Regions from separate parts of the Cellulomonas chengniuliangii genome, predicted to be linked through region 1. Evidence: predicted binding sites of a transcription regulator. Region 1 holds the regulator's gene; the other holds the start of a gene.

Region 1 (5,534 bases):
GCCGTGGTGGGCGCGGGCTCGGTCGGCGCGACGATGGCGTACGCGGCCCTGATGCGCGGGGCCGCGCGGAACGTTGTCCTCTACGACATCAACAAGGCGAAGGTCGAGGCCGAGGCGCTCGACCTGGGCCACGGCATCCAGTTCATGCCGATGGCCGAGGTGGTCGGCTCGGACGACATCGCGGTCTGCGCGGACGCCGACATCGTGATGGTCACCGCGGGCGCGAAGCAGGAGCCCGGCCAGTCCCGCCTGGACCTCGCGGGCGCGACGATCTCCCTGGTCCGCAAGATCCTGCCCGGGCTGGTCGAGGTCGCGCCCAACGCGGTCTACGTGATGGTCACCAACCCCGTGGACATCGTGACCTACGCGGCGCTCAAGGTCTCGGGCCTGCCCTCCAACCAGCTCTTCGGGTCCGGCACCGTGCTGGACTCCTCCCGGATGCGCTACCTGATCGCGCAGCACACCGGGGTCGCCGTGCAGAACGTGCACGCCTACATCGCCGGGGAGCACGGGGACACCGAGCTGCCGCTGTGGAGCTCGGCGACCATCGGCGCGGTGCCGCTGCTCGACTGGAACGGCCTCGGTGGCAAGGGGCCGCTCACCGACGACGTGCGCGAGCGCATCGCCCGCGAGGTCGTCGAGTCCGCCTACCGCATCATCGAGGGCAAGGGCGCGACCAACTACGCGGTCGCGCTGGCGGGGTCGCGCATCATCGAGGCGGTGTTGAAGGACGAGCAGCGGATCCTGCCGGTCTCCTCGCTGCTGCAGGACTACCGCGGCATCTCCGACGTGTGCCTGTCAGTTCCCACCCTGGTGGGCGGCCAGGGGGTCGGGGAGCGGCTCGAGGTGCCGATGTCGGCCGACGAGCTCGCTGGGCTGCGCCGCTCCGCCGAGGCGCTCAAGGCGGTCGCGCGACGGTTCGGCCTCTAGTCAGTGCCCGGGCTGTCCTCCGGAGCGGAGGCCACCCCGGTCCGCCTGATCCGGCGCCGATAGCCCGCTGCGGGGAAGCCCGCGGCGGGCCACGCTCATCGCTCAGCGGGAGCGGAGGGCCTCGATCAGCGCGTCCTTGCGCATGGTGGAGCGGCCCTCGATGCCGACCTCGGCCGCGCGGCGCCGCAGGTTGTCCACGGTCCATCCCTCGTACCCGTCGGTCGAGGTGGAGTTCCGTGCCGGCTCCTGGGTGCTGTCGCCGTCGCGGCGCAATGCCTCGGAGAGCCTGGCCCTGGTGTCGGGCCTGGGATCTCGGATGCGTCCAGGCATCGTGCCCCTCCTTCACGCGTTGCGGGCCGATCGGCGAGGCCGTGTGCCGCCAGCCTGGCCGAGGCCCGCTGACGGCGCATGTCGTGCCGGCGGCGGTGGGTCAGAGGCTGCGGAGCACGCTCACGACCCGGCCCAGGACCTGCGCCTCGTCGCCGAGGATAGGCGCGTAGGCCGCGTTGTGCGGCAGCAGCCACACATGGCCGTCAGCCCTCTTGAACGTCTTCACCGTGGCCTCGCCGTCGATCATCGCGGCCACGATCTGGCCGTTCTCCGCGACGGGCTGGCGTCGCACCACGACCCAGTCCCCGTCGCAGATGGCGGCGTCGATCATCGAGTCGCCGGCGACCTTGAGCAAGAAGAGCTCGCCGTCGCCCACGAGCTGGCGGGGGAGCGGGAAGACGTCCTCGACGACCTGCTCGGCCAGGATGGGCCCGCCCGCCGCGATCCTGCCCACGAGGGGGACGTAGGTGGGGGTCGGGGCGGCCTCGTCCTGCCCGACCGCCGCGAGGTCGACGTGCGGCGGCTGCGGGGCGGTCCAGCGCTGCACGCCACGCGAGTCGTCACGCTGGACGACCTCGATGGCCCGCGGGCGGTTCGGGTCGCGGCGGAGGTAGCCCTTGCGCTCGAGCGACATGAGCTGGTGCTTGACGCTCGACGGGCTGGTCAGGCCGACGGCCTCCCCGATCTCCCGCATGCTCGGCGGGTAGCCGCGGGACTCGACGGCGGCACGCACGGTCTCCAGCACGAGCCGCTGCCGCGGCGTGAGCTCGTCACCAGCCTCAGGCGCGGGCGTGCCCACCACGGCGAGGGCGACCTTGCCGGCGGGCGCCGCGCCCATAGGCCCGAGGTCCTCGACGGCCTGCGCGCCCGCCCCCGATTCGGAGGCGCGCTGCGGCGCGGCTGTCTGCCCTGCGAGGTCGTCGTCGACCGTCCTGCCGTCGCTGCCCACCGTTGGCCTCCCCAGTCCGTCGTCTGTGCTCCGGCGCCGCCGCCGTTAGGCCGACCGGGGGTCCCGTGTCAGCGCCTCGTGATGGTCTGTCGCCTGCTGCGCCAGCCTAGGGGAGCGGGGCCTTTCGATCAAACATCTGTTCGAGCGAGTCTCGACATCCCCCGGGCGAGGTGGTAGACATCGCACAAGCGTTCGACGAACAGGTGTTCGATCAGAGAGGTGGCAACGAGATGAGCACGATGGTGATCGGCTCGGTCGCACGTCAGGGCGACGCCGTGGTCATCCCCTGCCCCGCCCGGCGCCCGTCGCCGGCCGCAGGCCGTGGGACCGCCAGGCCCGCGCGCCCGGTCGAGCCCACGCTGCAGCTGACCCCCCGCGGGCGGCGAGTCGTCGCGATGCTCTCCCTCATGCTGGTGACCGCGTTCGGCCTCATCGGCACGAAGGCCGTGGCCGGCGCGCCTGCGCGGGCCCTCGAGGTGCAGGCCTACACCGTGGCGGCGGGGGACACGTACTGGGACCTGGCGGCCGATCTCGCGGCGCCGGGCGAGGACGTCCGCGACGTGCTCCTCGAGCTGGTCGATCTCAACGGGGCGCAGGGCGCCGGGCTCACCGCGGGCCAGCGCATCCTCCTGCCCGTCGAGCGCTGACAGGGTCACAGCCTGCTGCCTTGCAGGGCGAGGACTGGACGTCATAGGTTCTTCGCTGGCGTCTGTCAACGGCGCCGCGATGCCGCGCTCCAGCACGGCACATCGTCACACCGGTCCTCTGCCGCGACATCGCGGCGGTCGAGCTGGCGAGGAGCCACCTGTGCACTGCCCGTTCTGTCGGCACGCGGACTCGCGCGTGGTGGACTCGCGCACCTCGGACGACGGCGCGTCGATCCGCCGACGCCGCCAGTGCCCCGAGTGCAACCGGCGGTTCACCACGGTGGAGACCGCCAGCCTCTCGGTCGTCAAGCGATCGGGAGTCACGGAGCCGTTCAGCCGCGAGAAGGTGGTCAACGGCGTCCGCAAGGCATGCCAGGGCCGGCCGGTCAGCGATGACGACCTCGCCCTGCTCGCGCAGCGCGTCGAGGAGACGATTCGGGCCAGTGGCACCGCGGAGCTCGACGCCTACGAGATCGGCCTGACCATCCTGGGACCGCTGCGCGAGCTCGACGAGGTGGCCTACCTCCGGTTCGCGAGCGTCTACCAGGCGTTCAACTCGCTCGAGGACTTCGAGGCCGCCATCACCGTGCTGCGGGCAGAGCGCGACGTCGCCTCGTCGTCCGACCCGGCGGGGCCGGGGGACGACGAGGCGCGTTCAGAGCAGTAGCCGCCCCCGTCAGGCGCGTGTGAGCACCTGCTCGCGGACCACTCGTCGCAGCACCTTCCCGATCTGCGAGCGGGGCAGGTCGGCGACGATGACGAGCTCGCGCGGCACCGCGTAGCGGGCCAGGCGCTGCCCGCACCACTCGCGCACGGCGGCGAGGTCGATGTTCGGGGAGGCGGAGGGGTCGAGCACGACCGCTGCCACGACCTTCTCGCCCATGTCTCCGCCCGGGATGCCCACGACGGCGACGTCGGCGACGCCCGGCATGGATCGCAGGTGGCTCTCCACCTGGGACGGGTACACCTTGAAGCCGCCGGTGACGATCATCTCCTTGATCCGGTCGACGAGCGTGGCGAAGCCGTGCTCGTCGACCACCACGACGTCTCCGGTGCGGAGCCAGCCGTCGGGCAGCAGCTGGTCCGCGTTCTCCGACGGCCGGTTCCAGTAGCCGCTGAACACCTGCGGGCCGCGGATGAGCAGCTCGCCGCGCTCTCCGGGCTCGACGTCGACGGTGGGGTCGTCCTGGTCCACGACGCGGATCTCGGTGCTGGGGAACGGCAGGCCAAGTGCCCCGGGCCGACGGTCGGCCGTGCAGGGGTTGCCGAGCGCGACCGGGCCAGTCTCGGTGAGCCCGTAGCCCTCGATGAGCAGCCCGCCCGTCAGCTTCTCCCAGCGCTCGGCGGTGGCGCGGGAGATCGGCATGGCGCCGGCGAGGGAGATGCGGATCGTGCTGAGGTCGGCGCCCGTCTTCTCCGCGAGGGCCGACAGCCGGTCGAACATGGGCGCCACGCCGGGCAGGAACGTCGCGGGGCGGCGGCGCTGCGCGGCGAGGACCCCGGCCGGGTCGAACTTGCCGAAGGCGACGAGCGTGGCGCCGATGCGGGCCGCGAACGTCAGGCACAGCGTGAGGCCGAACGCGTGGAAGAACGGCAGGACGCCGTAGATGGTCTCCGTGCCGTCCTTGAACTGGGTCCACGCGGCGCCCTGCACGGCGTTGGATCCCAGCGTCCGGTGGGTCAGGACGGCGCCCTTGGGCGTTCCGGTGGTGCCACCGGTGTACTGGATGGTGGCGACGTCGTCGGCGGATGCGGCCGGGTGCGCGGCGGATACGGGCTTCGCGTCGGCGACGAGGCGGTGCCACTCGAGGGCCCCGGCGGGCGTCGGGCCGCGGAGGGCCGCGCGCTGCTTGCGGGCGGCGGGGACGGGCAGGGTGAGCGCGATCCGCTTGGTGCGCGGCAGGTCGCGTGTGAGGTCCACGGCGATCAGGTGCCGGAGCTGGGTGTTCTGCTGCACCTCGGCGACCCGCGCCGCGGTGGGCTCCCAGCAGATCGCGGCGACGGCTCCGGAGTCGGCGAGCTGGTGCTCGAGCTCGACCGCGGAGTACGTGGGGTTGTGCTCGACGACGATGGCGCCCAGGCGCAGCACGGCCCAGAAGGCGACCACGTGGGTATGGCAGTTGGGCAGGGCGATCGCGACGCGGTCCCCGTGCTGGACGCCGAGCGCGAGGAGCGCCCCGGCCGCGCGCTCGACCTCGTCGAGGAGCTCGCGGTACGTCGTGGCCTTGCCCTCGAAGTCCACCGCGACGCGATCGGGGAATCGCTCTGCGGCGCGGTAGAGGCTGTCGGTCAAAGGCTCGTCCGGCGGTGTGATCGTCGCGGGGACGCCGTCAGCGTAGGAGGCGAGCCATGGCAGTGCGGGGGTGGGTCTCACGCGTCGAGAGTAACCTACGCTCCCGTAACTTACTAGAGGGTAGGTTTGTTCTCTACGCAACCCGCGAGGCGCCCGGCGCGATGCCAGGCGCTACAGGTCGCTCGACCGCGGGCCCCACAGGTTCACCCCCGCGTCGACCGCATCGGCCTCGATCGCCTCGAGCTCCTCGGCGCCGAGGGGCGCCCCAGCCAGCGCGGCGAGATTCTGCTCGAGCTGGGCAGGGGTGCGGGCGCCCAAGACGACGGTGGTCACTCGTGGGTCCCGCAAAGCCCAGGTGATGGCCAGTTGGGCGAGTGACTGGCCG
Region 2 (5,534 bases), 480 kb from region 1:
GCGCTGATCGGGCTTCGTGGGCGGAGACGAAGGGGTAGCGATGTCGGGTCACTCCAAGTGGGCCACCACCAAGCACAAGAAGGCCGTCGTCGACGCCAAGCGGAGCAAGCTCTTCGCGAAGCTGATCAAGAACATCGAGGTGGCCGCCCGCACGGGCGGCGGTGACGTCGCGGGCAACCCGACGCTCTTCGACGCGATCCAGAAGGCGAAGCGGACCTCGGTCCCCATCGACAACATCAACCGCGCCGTCAAGCGCGGCTCCGGCCAGGAGGCCGGCGGCGCCGACTACGAGACGATCATGTACGAGGGCTACGGCCCCGGCGGCATCGCGGTGCTCGTGGAGTGCCTCACCGACAACCGCAACCGGGCGGCGTCCGACGTGCGCGTGGCGTTCACCCGCAACGGCGGCCAGATGGCCGACCCTGGCTCGGTGTCGTACCTGTTCTCCCGCCGTGGCGTCGTCATGGTGCCCAAGGAGGGCACGGACGAGGACTCCGTGATGGAGGCCGCGCTCGACGCCGGCGTCGAGGAGGTCAACGACTTCGGCGACTCGTTCGAGGTGCTCTCCGCCGCGACCGACCTGGTGCCCGTGCGCACGGCGCTCCAGGAGGCCGGTATCGAGTACGACTCGGCGGACGTCGTGTTCTACCCGTCGATGCAGATCGAGGTCGACGTCGAGGGCGTGCGCAAGATCATGCGCCTGATCGACGCGCTCGAGGACTCGGACGACGTGCAGAACGTGTACGCCAACTTCGACGCCTCCGACGAGGTCATGGCGGAGCTCGACGCCGAGTGAGCCGTCTGGGCGCGCCGGGCGGGCCTGCCGCCCGGCGGCCCGGCGGGCTGGGAGACTGAGCGCGTGCGCGTGCTCGGAGTCGACCCCGGCCTGACCCGCTGCGGCCTGGGCGTCGTCGACGGGCTTCCCGGGCGGAAGGCGCGCATGGTCGCCGTGGGCGTGGCGCGCTCGGACGCCTCCCACCAGATCGACCAGCGCCTGCTGGCCATCTCGGTGCAGCTCGACGAGTGGATCGAGGAGCACGCCCCGGACACGGTGGCCATCGAGCGCGTCTTCGCGCAGCACAACGTCAGCACCGTGATGGGCACCGCGCAGGTGGCGGGGCTCGCGATGCTCGCGGCGGCGCGCCGTCGCATCCCCGTGGCGCTGCACACCCCCAGCGAGGTGAAGGCCGCGGTCACGGGCAGTGGGCGCGCCGACAAGGCGCAGGTCCAGGTCATGGTGCAGCGGCTCCTCGCGCTCGACGAGCTGCCGCGCCCGGCGGACGCGGCCGACGCCCTCGCCCTGGCGATTTGCCACCTGTGGCGGCCCGCTGGCGCGCTCGGGGCCCCGCAGCGGGCTCCTGGGTCGATGACGGCGGCGCAGCGAGCCTGGGCGGCTGCCGAGCAGGCCGCGCGAGCCCGCGGCTGACCGCCCGCGCACGGGCTGCCGCGGCTGGCGGTCGCGTGTCGTTCGTACAGGTGTTCGTGCGCATGGGATAGTTCTGTCGGGCGCGCGTCGGTCGCGGTCCGAGGACGAGGGAGGACCACGGGTGATCGCGTCGGTACGAGGCACGGTGCAGGCTGTGCGGCTGGACGCCGCGGTCGTGGAGGTCGGCGGTGTGGGCATGCTCGTCCAGGCCACGCCGACCACGCTCGCCGGGCTGCGCGTCGGGGCCGAGGCCCTGCTGTGGACGTCCCTCGTGGTGCGCGAGGACTCGCTCACCCTGTTCGGCTTCGCTGACTCCGACGAGCGCGAGGTGTTCGAGGTGCTGCAGACCGTCAGCGGGGTGGGCCCACGGCTCGCCCTCGCGATGCTCGCGGTGCACAGCCCCGACGGGCTGCGACGGGCCGTCGCGGGGGAGGACCTCGCCGCGCTCAAGCGGGTCCCGGGGATCGGGCACAAGGGCGCCCAACGGATCGTGCTGGAGCTCGGCGGCCGGCTCGGGGCGCCCGCGACAGCGTCGGACGGGGCGTTCACGCCATTGCCCGTGACGGACCGGCGGGCGCAGGTGGTGGACGCGCTCGTCGGCCTGGGCTGGAACGCGCGCGCCGCCGAGGACGCGGTGGCGCAGGTCCTCGAGGCCGACGGCGGGGTGGACGCCAACGATGTGGCCGGCGTGCTGCGGGCCGCGCTGCGGTCGCTGGGCGGCGGCCGTGGCTGAGCTCGACGACGACATCCGCGACCTGGGACGTGACGGCCTGGCGTCGTCCGACGCCGAGGCGTCCGTCGTGCGGCCGGACGCGTCCGACCTGGAGCGCGCGGCGGAGGCCGCGCTGCGCCCGCGCCGGCTCGACGAGTTCGTCGGCCAGCACGTGGTGCGCGACCAGCTCTCGCTGATCCTCGACGCGGCCGCAGGGCGGGGGAAGGCGCCGGACCACGTGCTGCTGTCCGGCCCGCCCGGCCTGGGCAAGACGACGCTGGCCATGATCATCGCCGCCGAGCTGGGCACGTCGCTGCGCGTCACCAGCGGTCCCGCCATCCAGCACGCCGGCGACCTCGCGGCGGTGCTGTCGTCGCTCGAGGAGAACGAGGTCCTCTTCCTCGACGAGATCCACCGCCTCGCGCGACCCGCCGAGGAGCTGCTCTACGTGGCGATGGAGGACTTCCGGGTCGACGTGGTGGTGGGCAAGGGCGCCGGCGCGAGTGCGATCCCGCTGTCGTTGCCGCCGTTCACGGTCGTGGGCGCCACCACGCGCGCCGGCCTGCTGCCCGCCCCGCTGCGCGACAGGTTCGGCTTCACCGCCCACCTCGACTTCTACTCCGCCGAGGAGCTCGAGCGGGTGCTGTCCCGATCAGCGGGGTTGCTGGGCGTGCCCCTCGACGCCGAGGCCGCGGGCGAGATCGCCTCGCGGTCCCGGGGCACCCCGCGTATCGCCAACCGCCTGCTCCGCAGGGTGAGGGACTGGGCGCAGGTCCGTGGCGATGGACGGCTGTCCCTCGAGGCAGCCCGGGCGGCGCTCGAGGTCTACGAGGTCGACCCGCTGGGGCTCGACCGGCTCGACCGGGCGGTGCTGACCGCGCTGTGCATGCGGTTCGGCGGCGGGCCTGTCGGGCTCACAACCCTGGCCGTCGCCGTGGGGGAGGAGCCGGAGACCGTCGAGACCGTGGCCGAGCCATTCCTGGTGCGCGAGGGCTTGGTGGGCCGGACTCCCCGGGGGCGCATCGCGATGCCCGCGGCCTGGGAGCACCTCGGCCTCACGGCGCCCGCAGCCTCGGGGACGCTGTTCACGTAGTGCCCGCCGCCTCGGAACTGTGGGCGCGTGTGAAACGTTATGCAAGCCGTCGTGCGCGTTCCGCGTGCGGAGAAGGCCGCGAGAGGTTAGGCGCGCGCAGGTTGGGCGCCTAGACTACGGCGGACATCACGATCAGACCGGAGACGCACCCTTCATGGACTTCTCGTTCATCATCATCTTGGCCCTGGCCTTCGGAGCCATGTGGCTCATGACGAACCGGACGCGCAAGCAGCAGCGTCAGGCGGCTGACTTCCGCGCGAACCTCGAGGTCGGCCAGGAGGTCATGACCGGCTCGGGACTCTTCGGCACGGTCGTGGACATCGACGACGACATCATCACCCTGGAGTCGACGCCCGGCAACGAGTCCCGGTGGCTGCGCGCGGCGATCGCGAAGCTGGTCGAGCCCCCCGTCGACGAGGACGACGACGAGGAGTACGACGAGGACGAGGACGAGGCGGACGACGACGAGTCGTACGGCTCTGAGGAGGACTCGCAGGACGCCATCGACGTCCCCGACGACCTCTCCTCCATGCCGCCCGCCCGTCCGAGCAGCGACGACGACGACACCGAGAAGAAGTAGCTAGCCCTCAGCCCCGCGACGCCCAGCGCCGAGCGGGAACGGTCCCACCGCCCGGCGAGAGCCGGGCGGTGCGCGCACGAGAGAAGACACTCCGTTGGCTCAGCCACCCAGCCGCCGGCCCCGCCCGGTACGCACCCTCGCCGTGCTCGGCGCCGTCATCGTCGCGATCTTCGGCTCGCTCTTCGCGGGCACGCAGATGTCGGACGACGCCGCTTGGACGCCGAAGCTGGCCCTCGACCTCGAGGGCGGCACCCAGCTCATCCTGACGGCGGTGACGGAGAACAACGAGCCGATCACGTCGGAGACGATCTCGCAGGCGATCAACGTCATCCGGCAGCGCGTCGACTCCTCGGGTGTCGCCGAGGCCGAGATCACGAGCCAGGGCGGCCGCAACATCGTGGTCTCGCTGCCCGGCAGCCCCAGCGAGGAGACCATCGCGCTGGTGAGCAAGTCGGCGCAGATGACGTTCCGGCCGGTGCTGGCCATCGGGGCCCCTCAGGCGACGAGCGCCGACGGGACGACGGACGGCGCCACCGCGCCGCCGTCGGACGAGACCGCAGCTCCGGCGGACGGCGCCACCGACGGCGCCCCTGAGGCCGAGGAGGCGACGCCGCCGTCCGACACGCCGTCGAAGGCCGCCCCGGACAGCCCGAGCGACGTCGAGTACTACGTGACGCCCGCGGTCGAGTCGGCGTTCGACTCCCTCGACTGCACCAACCCCGACAACCTCATCGGCGGCGAGGTCGCCGACCCCGACAAGGCGCTGGCGACGTGTGACGAGGACGGCACGGCCAAGTACCTGCTCGGCCCGGTCGAGATCAAGGGCTCTGAGGTCTCCTCGGCGACCTCCGGCCTGCGGACCACGTCCACCGGGGCGACGACCAACGAGTGGGTCGTCGACATCAAGTTCAACTCGGAGGGCACGAAGCTCTTCCGCGACACCACGACGCGCCTGCAGAGCCTGGCCGCCACACCCCCGCAGAACCAGTTCGCGATGGTGCTCGACGGCCTCGTCATCTCGGCGCCGTCGCTGGACGCGGGCGTCATCATCAGCAACGGCGAGGCGCAGATCTCCGGCAGCTTCAACCGGGAGAGCGCCGCGACGCTCGCCAACCAGCTGAACTTCGGCGCGCTGCCGCTGACCTTCGACCTGCAGAGCCAGGAGCAGATCTCCGCGACGCTCGGCACCGAGCAGCTGCAGAAGGGCCTGATCGCCGGCGCCATCGGCCTGCTCCTGGTCGTCATCTACTCGCTGTTCCAGTACCGCGCGCTGGGCCTGGTCACGGTCGCCTCGCTGCTCATTGCCGGCATCGTCACCTACGGCGTCATCGCGGTGCTGTCCTGGACGCAGGGCTACCGCCTGTCGCTGCCCGGCGTCGCCGGCCTGATCGTCGCCATCGGCATCACCGCCGACTCGTTCATCGTGTACTTCGAGCGCATCCGCGACGAGCTGCGTGACGGCAGGAGCCTCGCGCCCGCCGTCGACCGCGGGTGGGACCGTGCCCGTCGCACGATCCTCGCCTCGGACGCGGTGAACTTCCTCGCGGCCGTGGTGCTGTACTTCCTGGCCGTCGGCGGCGTCCGCGGGTTCGCGTTCACGCTCGGCCTGACCACACTGATCGACCTGCTCGTCGTGTTCTTCTTCACGCACCCGCTGATGACGCTCCTGGCGCGCACCCGGTTCTTCGCGTCGGGCCACCGCTTCTCGGGGCTCGACCCGCGC

The links. Region 1 encodes LexA, which represses DNA repair genes until DNA is damaged. Its sites were predicted from a motif close to TCGAACANNTGTTCGA; they were not measured.
Region 2: a site for LexA is predicted at 1,469-1,484, ahead of ruvA (Holliday junction branch migration protein RuvA). Genes of this name have one in related genera too.

The regions. Positions count from the first base shown of each region.
Region 1 is NZ_CP101988.1:2,142,296-2,147,829, reverse strand. Features, by position in the region: gene NP064_RS09935 (L-lactate dehydrogenase) at 1-930, shown strand, start outside; gene NP064_RS09930 (Rho termination factor N-terminal domain-containing protein) at 1,033-1,260, opposite strand; gene lexA (transcriptional repressor LexA) at 1,361-2,098, opposite strand; gene NP064_RS09920 (LysM peptidoglycan-binding domain-containing protein) at 2,440-2,856, shown strand; gene nrdR (transcriptional regulator NrdR) at 3,017-3,523, shown strand; gene NP064_RS09910 (AMP-binding protein) at 3,533-5,230, opposite strand; gene NP064_RS09905 (aldo/keto reductase) at 5,321-5,534, opposite strand, start outside.
Region 2 is NZ_CP101988.1:1,665,193-1,670,726, forward strand. Features, by position in the region: gene NP064_RS07735 (YebC/PmpR family DNA-binding transcriptional regulator) at 41-796, shown strand; gene ruvC (crossover junction endodeoxyribonuclease RuvC) at 860-1,426, shown strand; gene ruvA (Holliday junction branch migration protein RuvA) at 1,548-2,159, shown strand; gene ruvB (Holliday junction branch migration DNA helicase RuvB) at 2,152-3,231, shown strand; gene yajC (preprotein translocase subunit YajC) at 3,386-3,811, shown strand; gene secD (protein translocase subunit SecD) at 4,008-5,534, shown strand, end outside.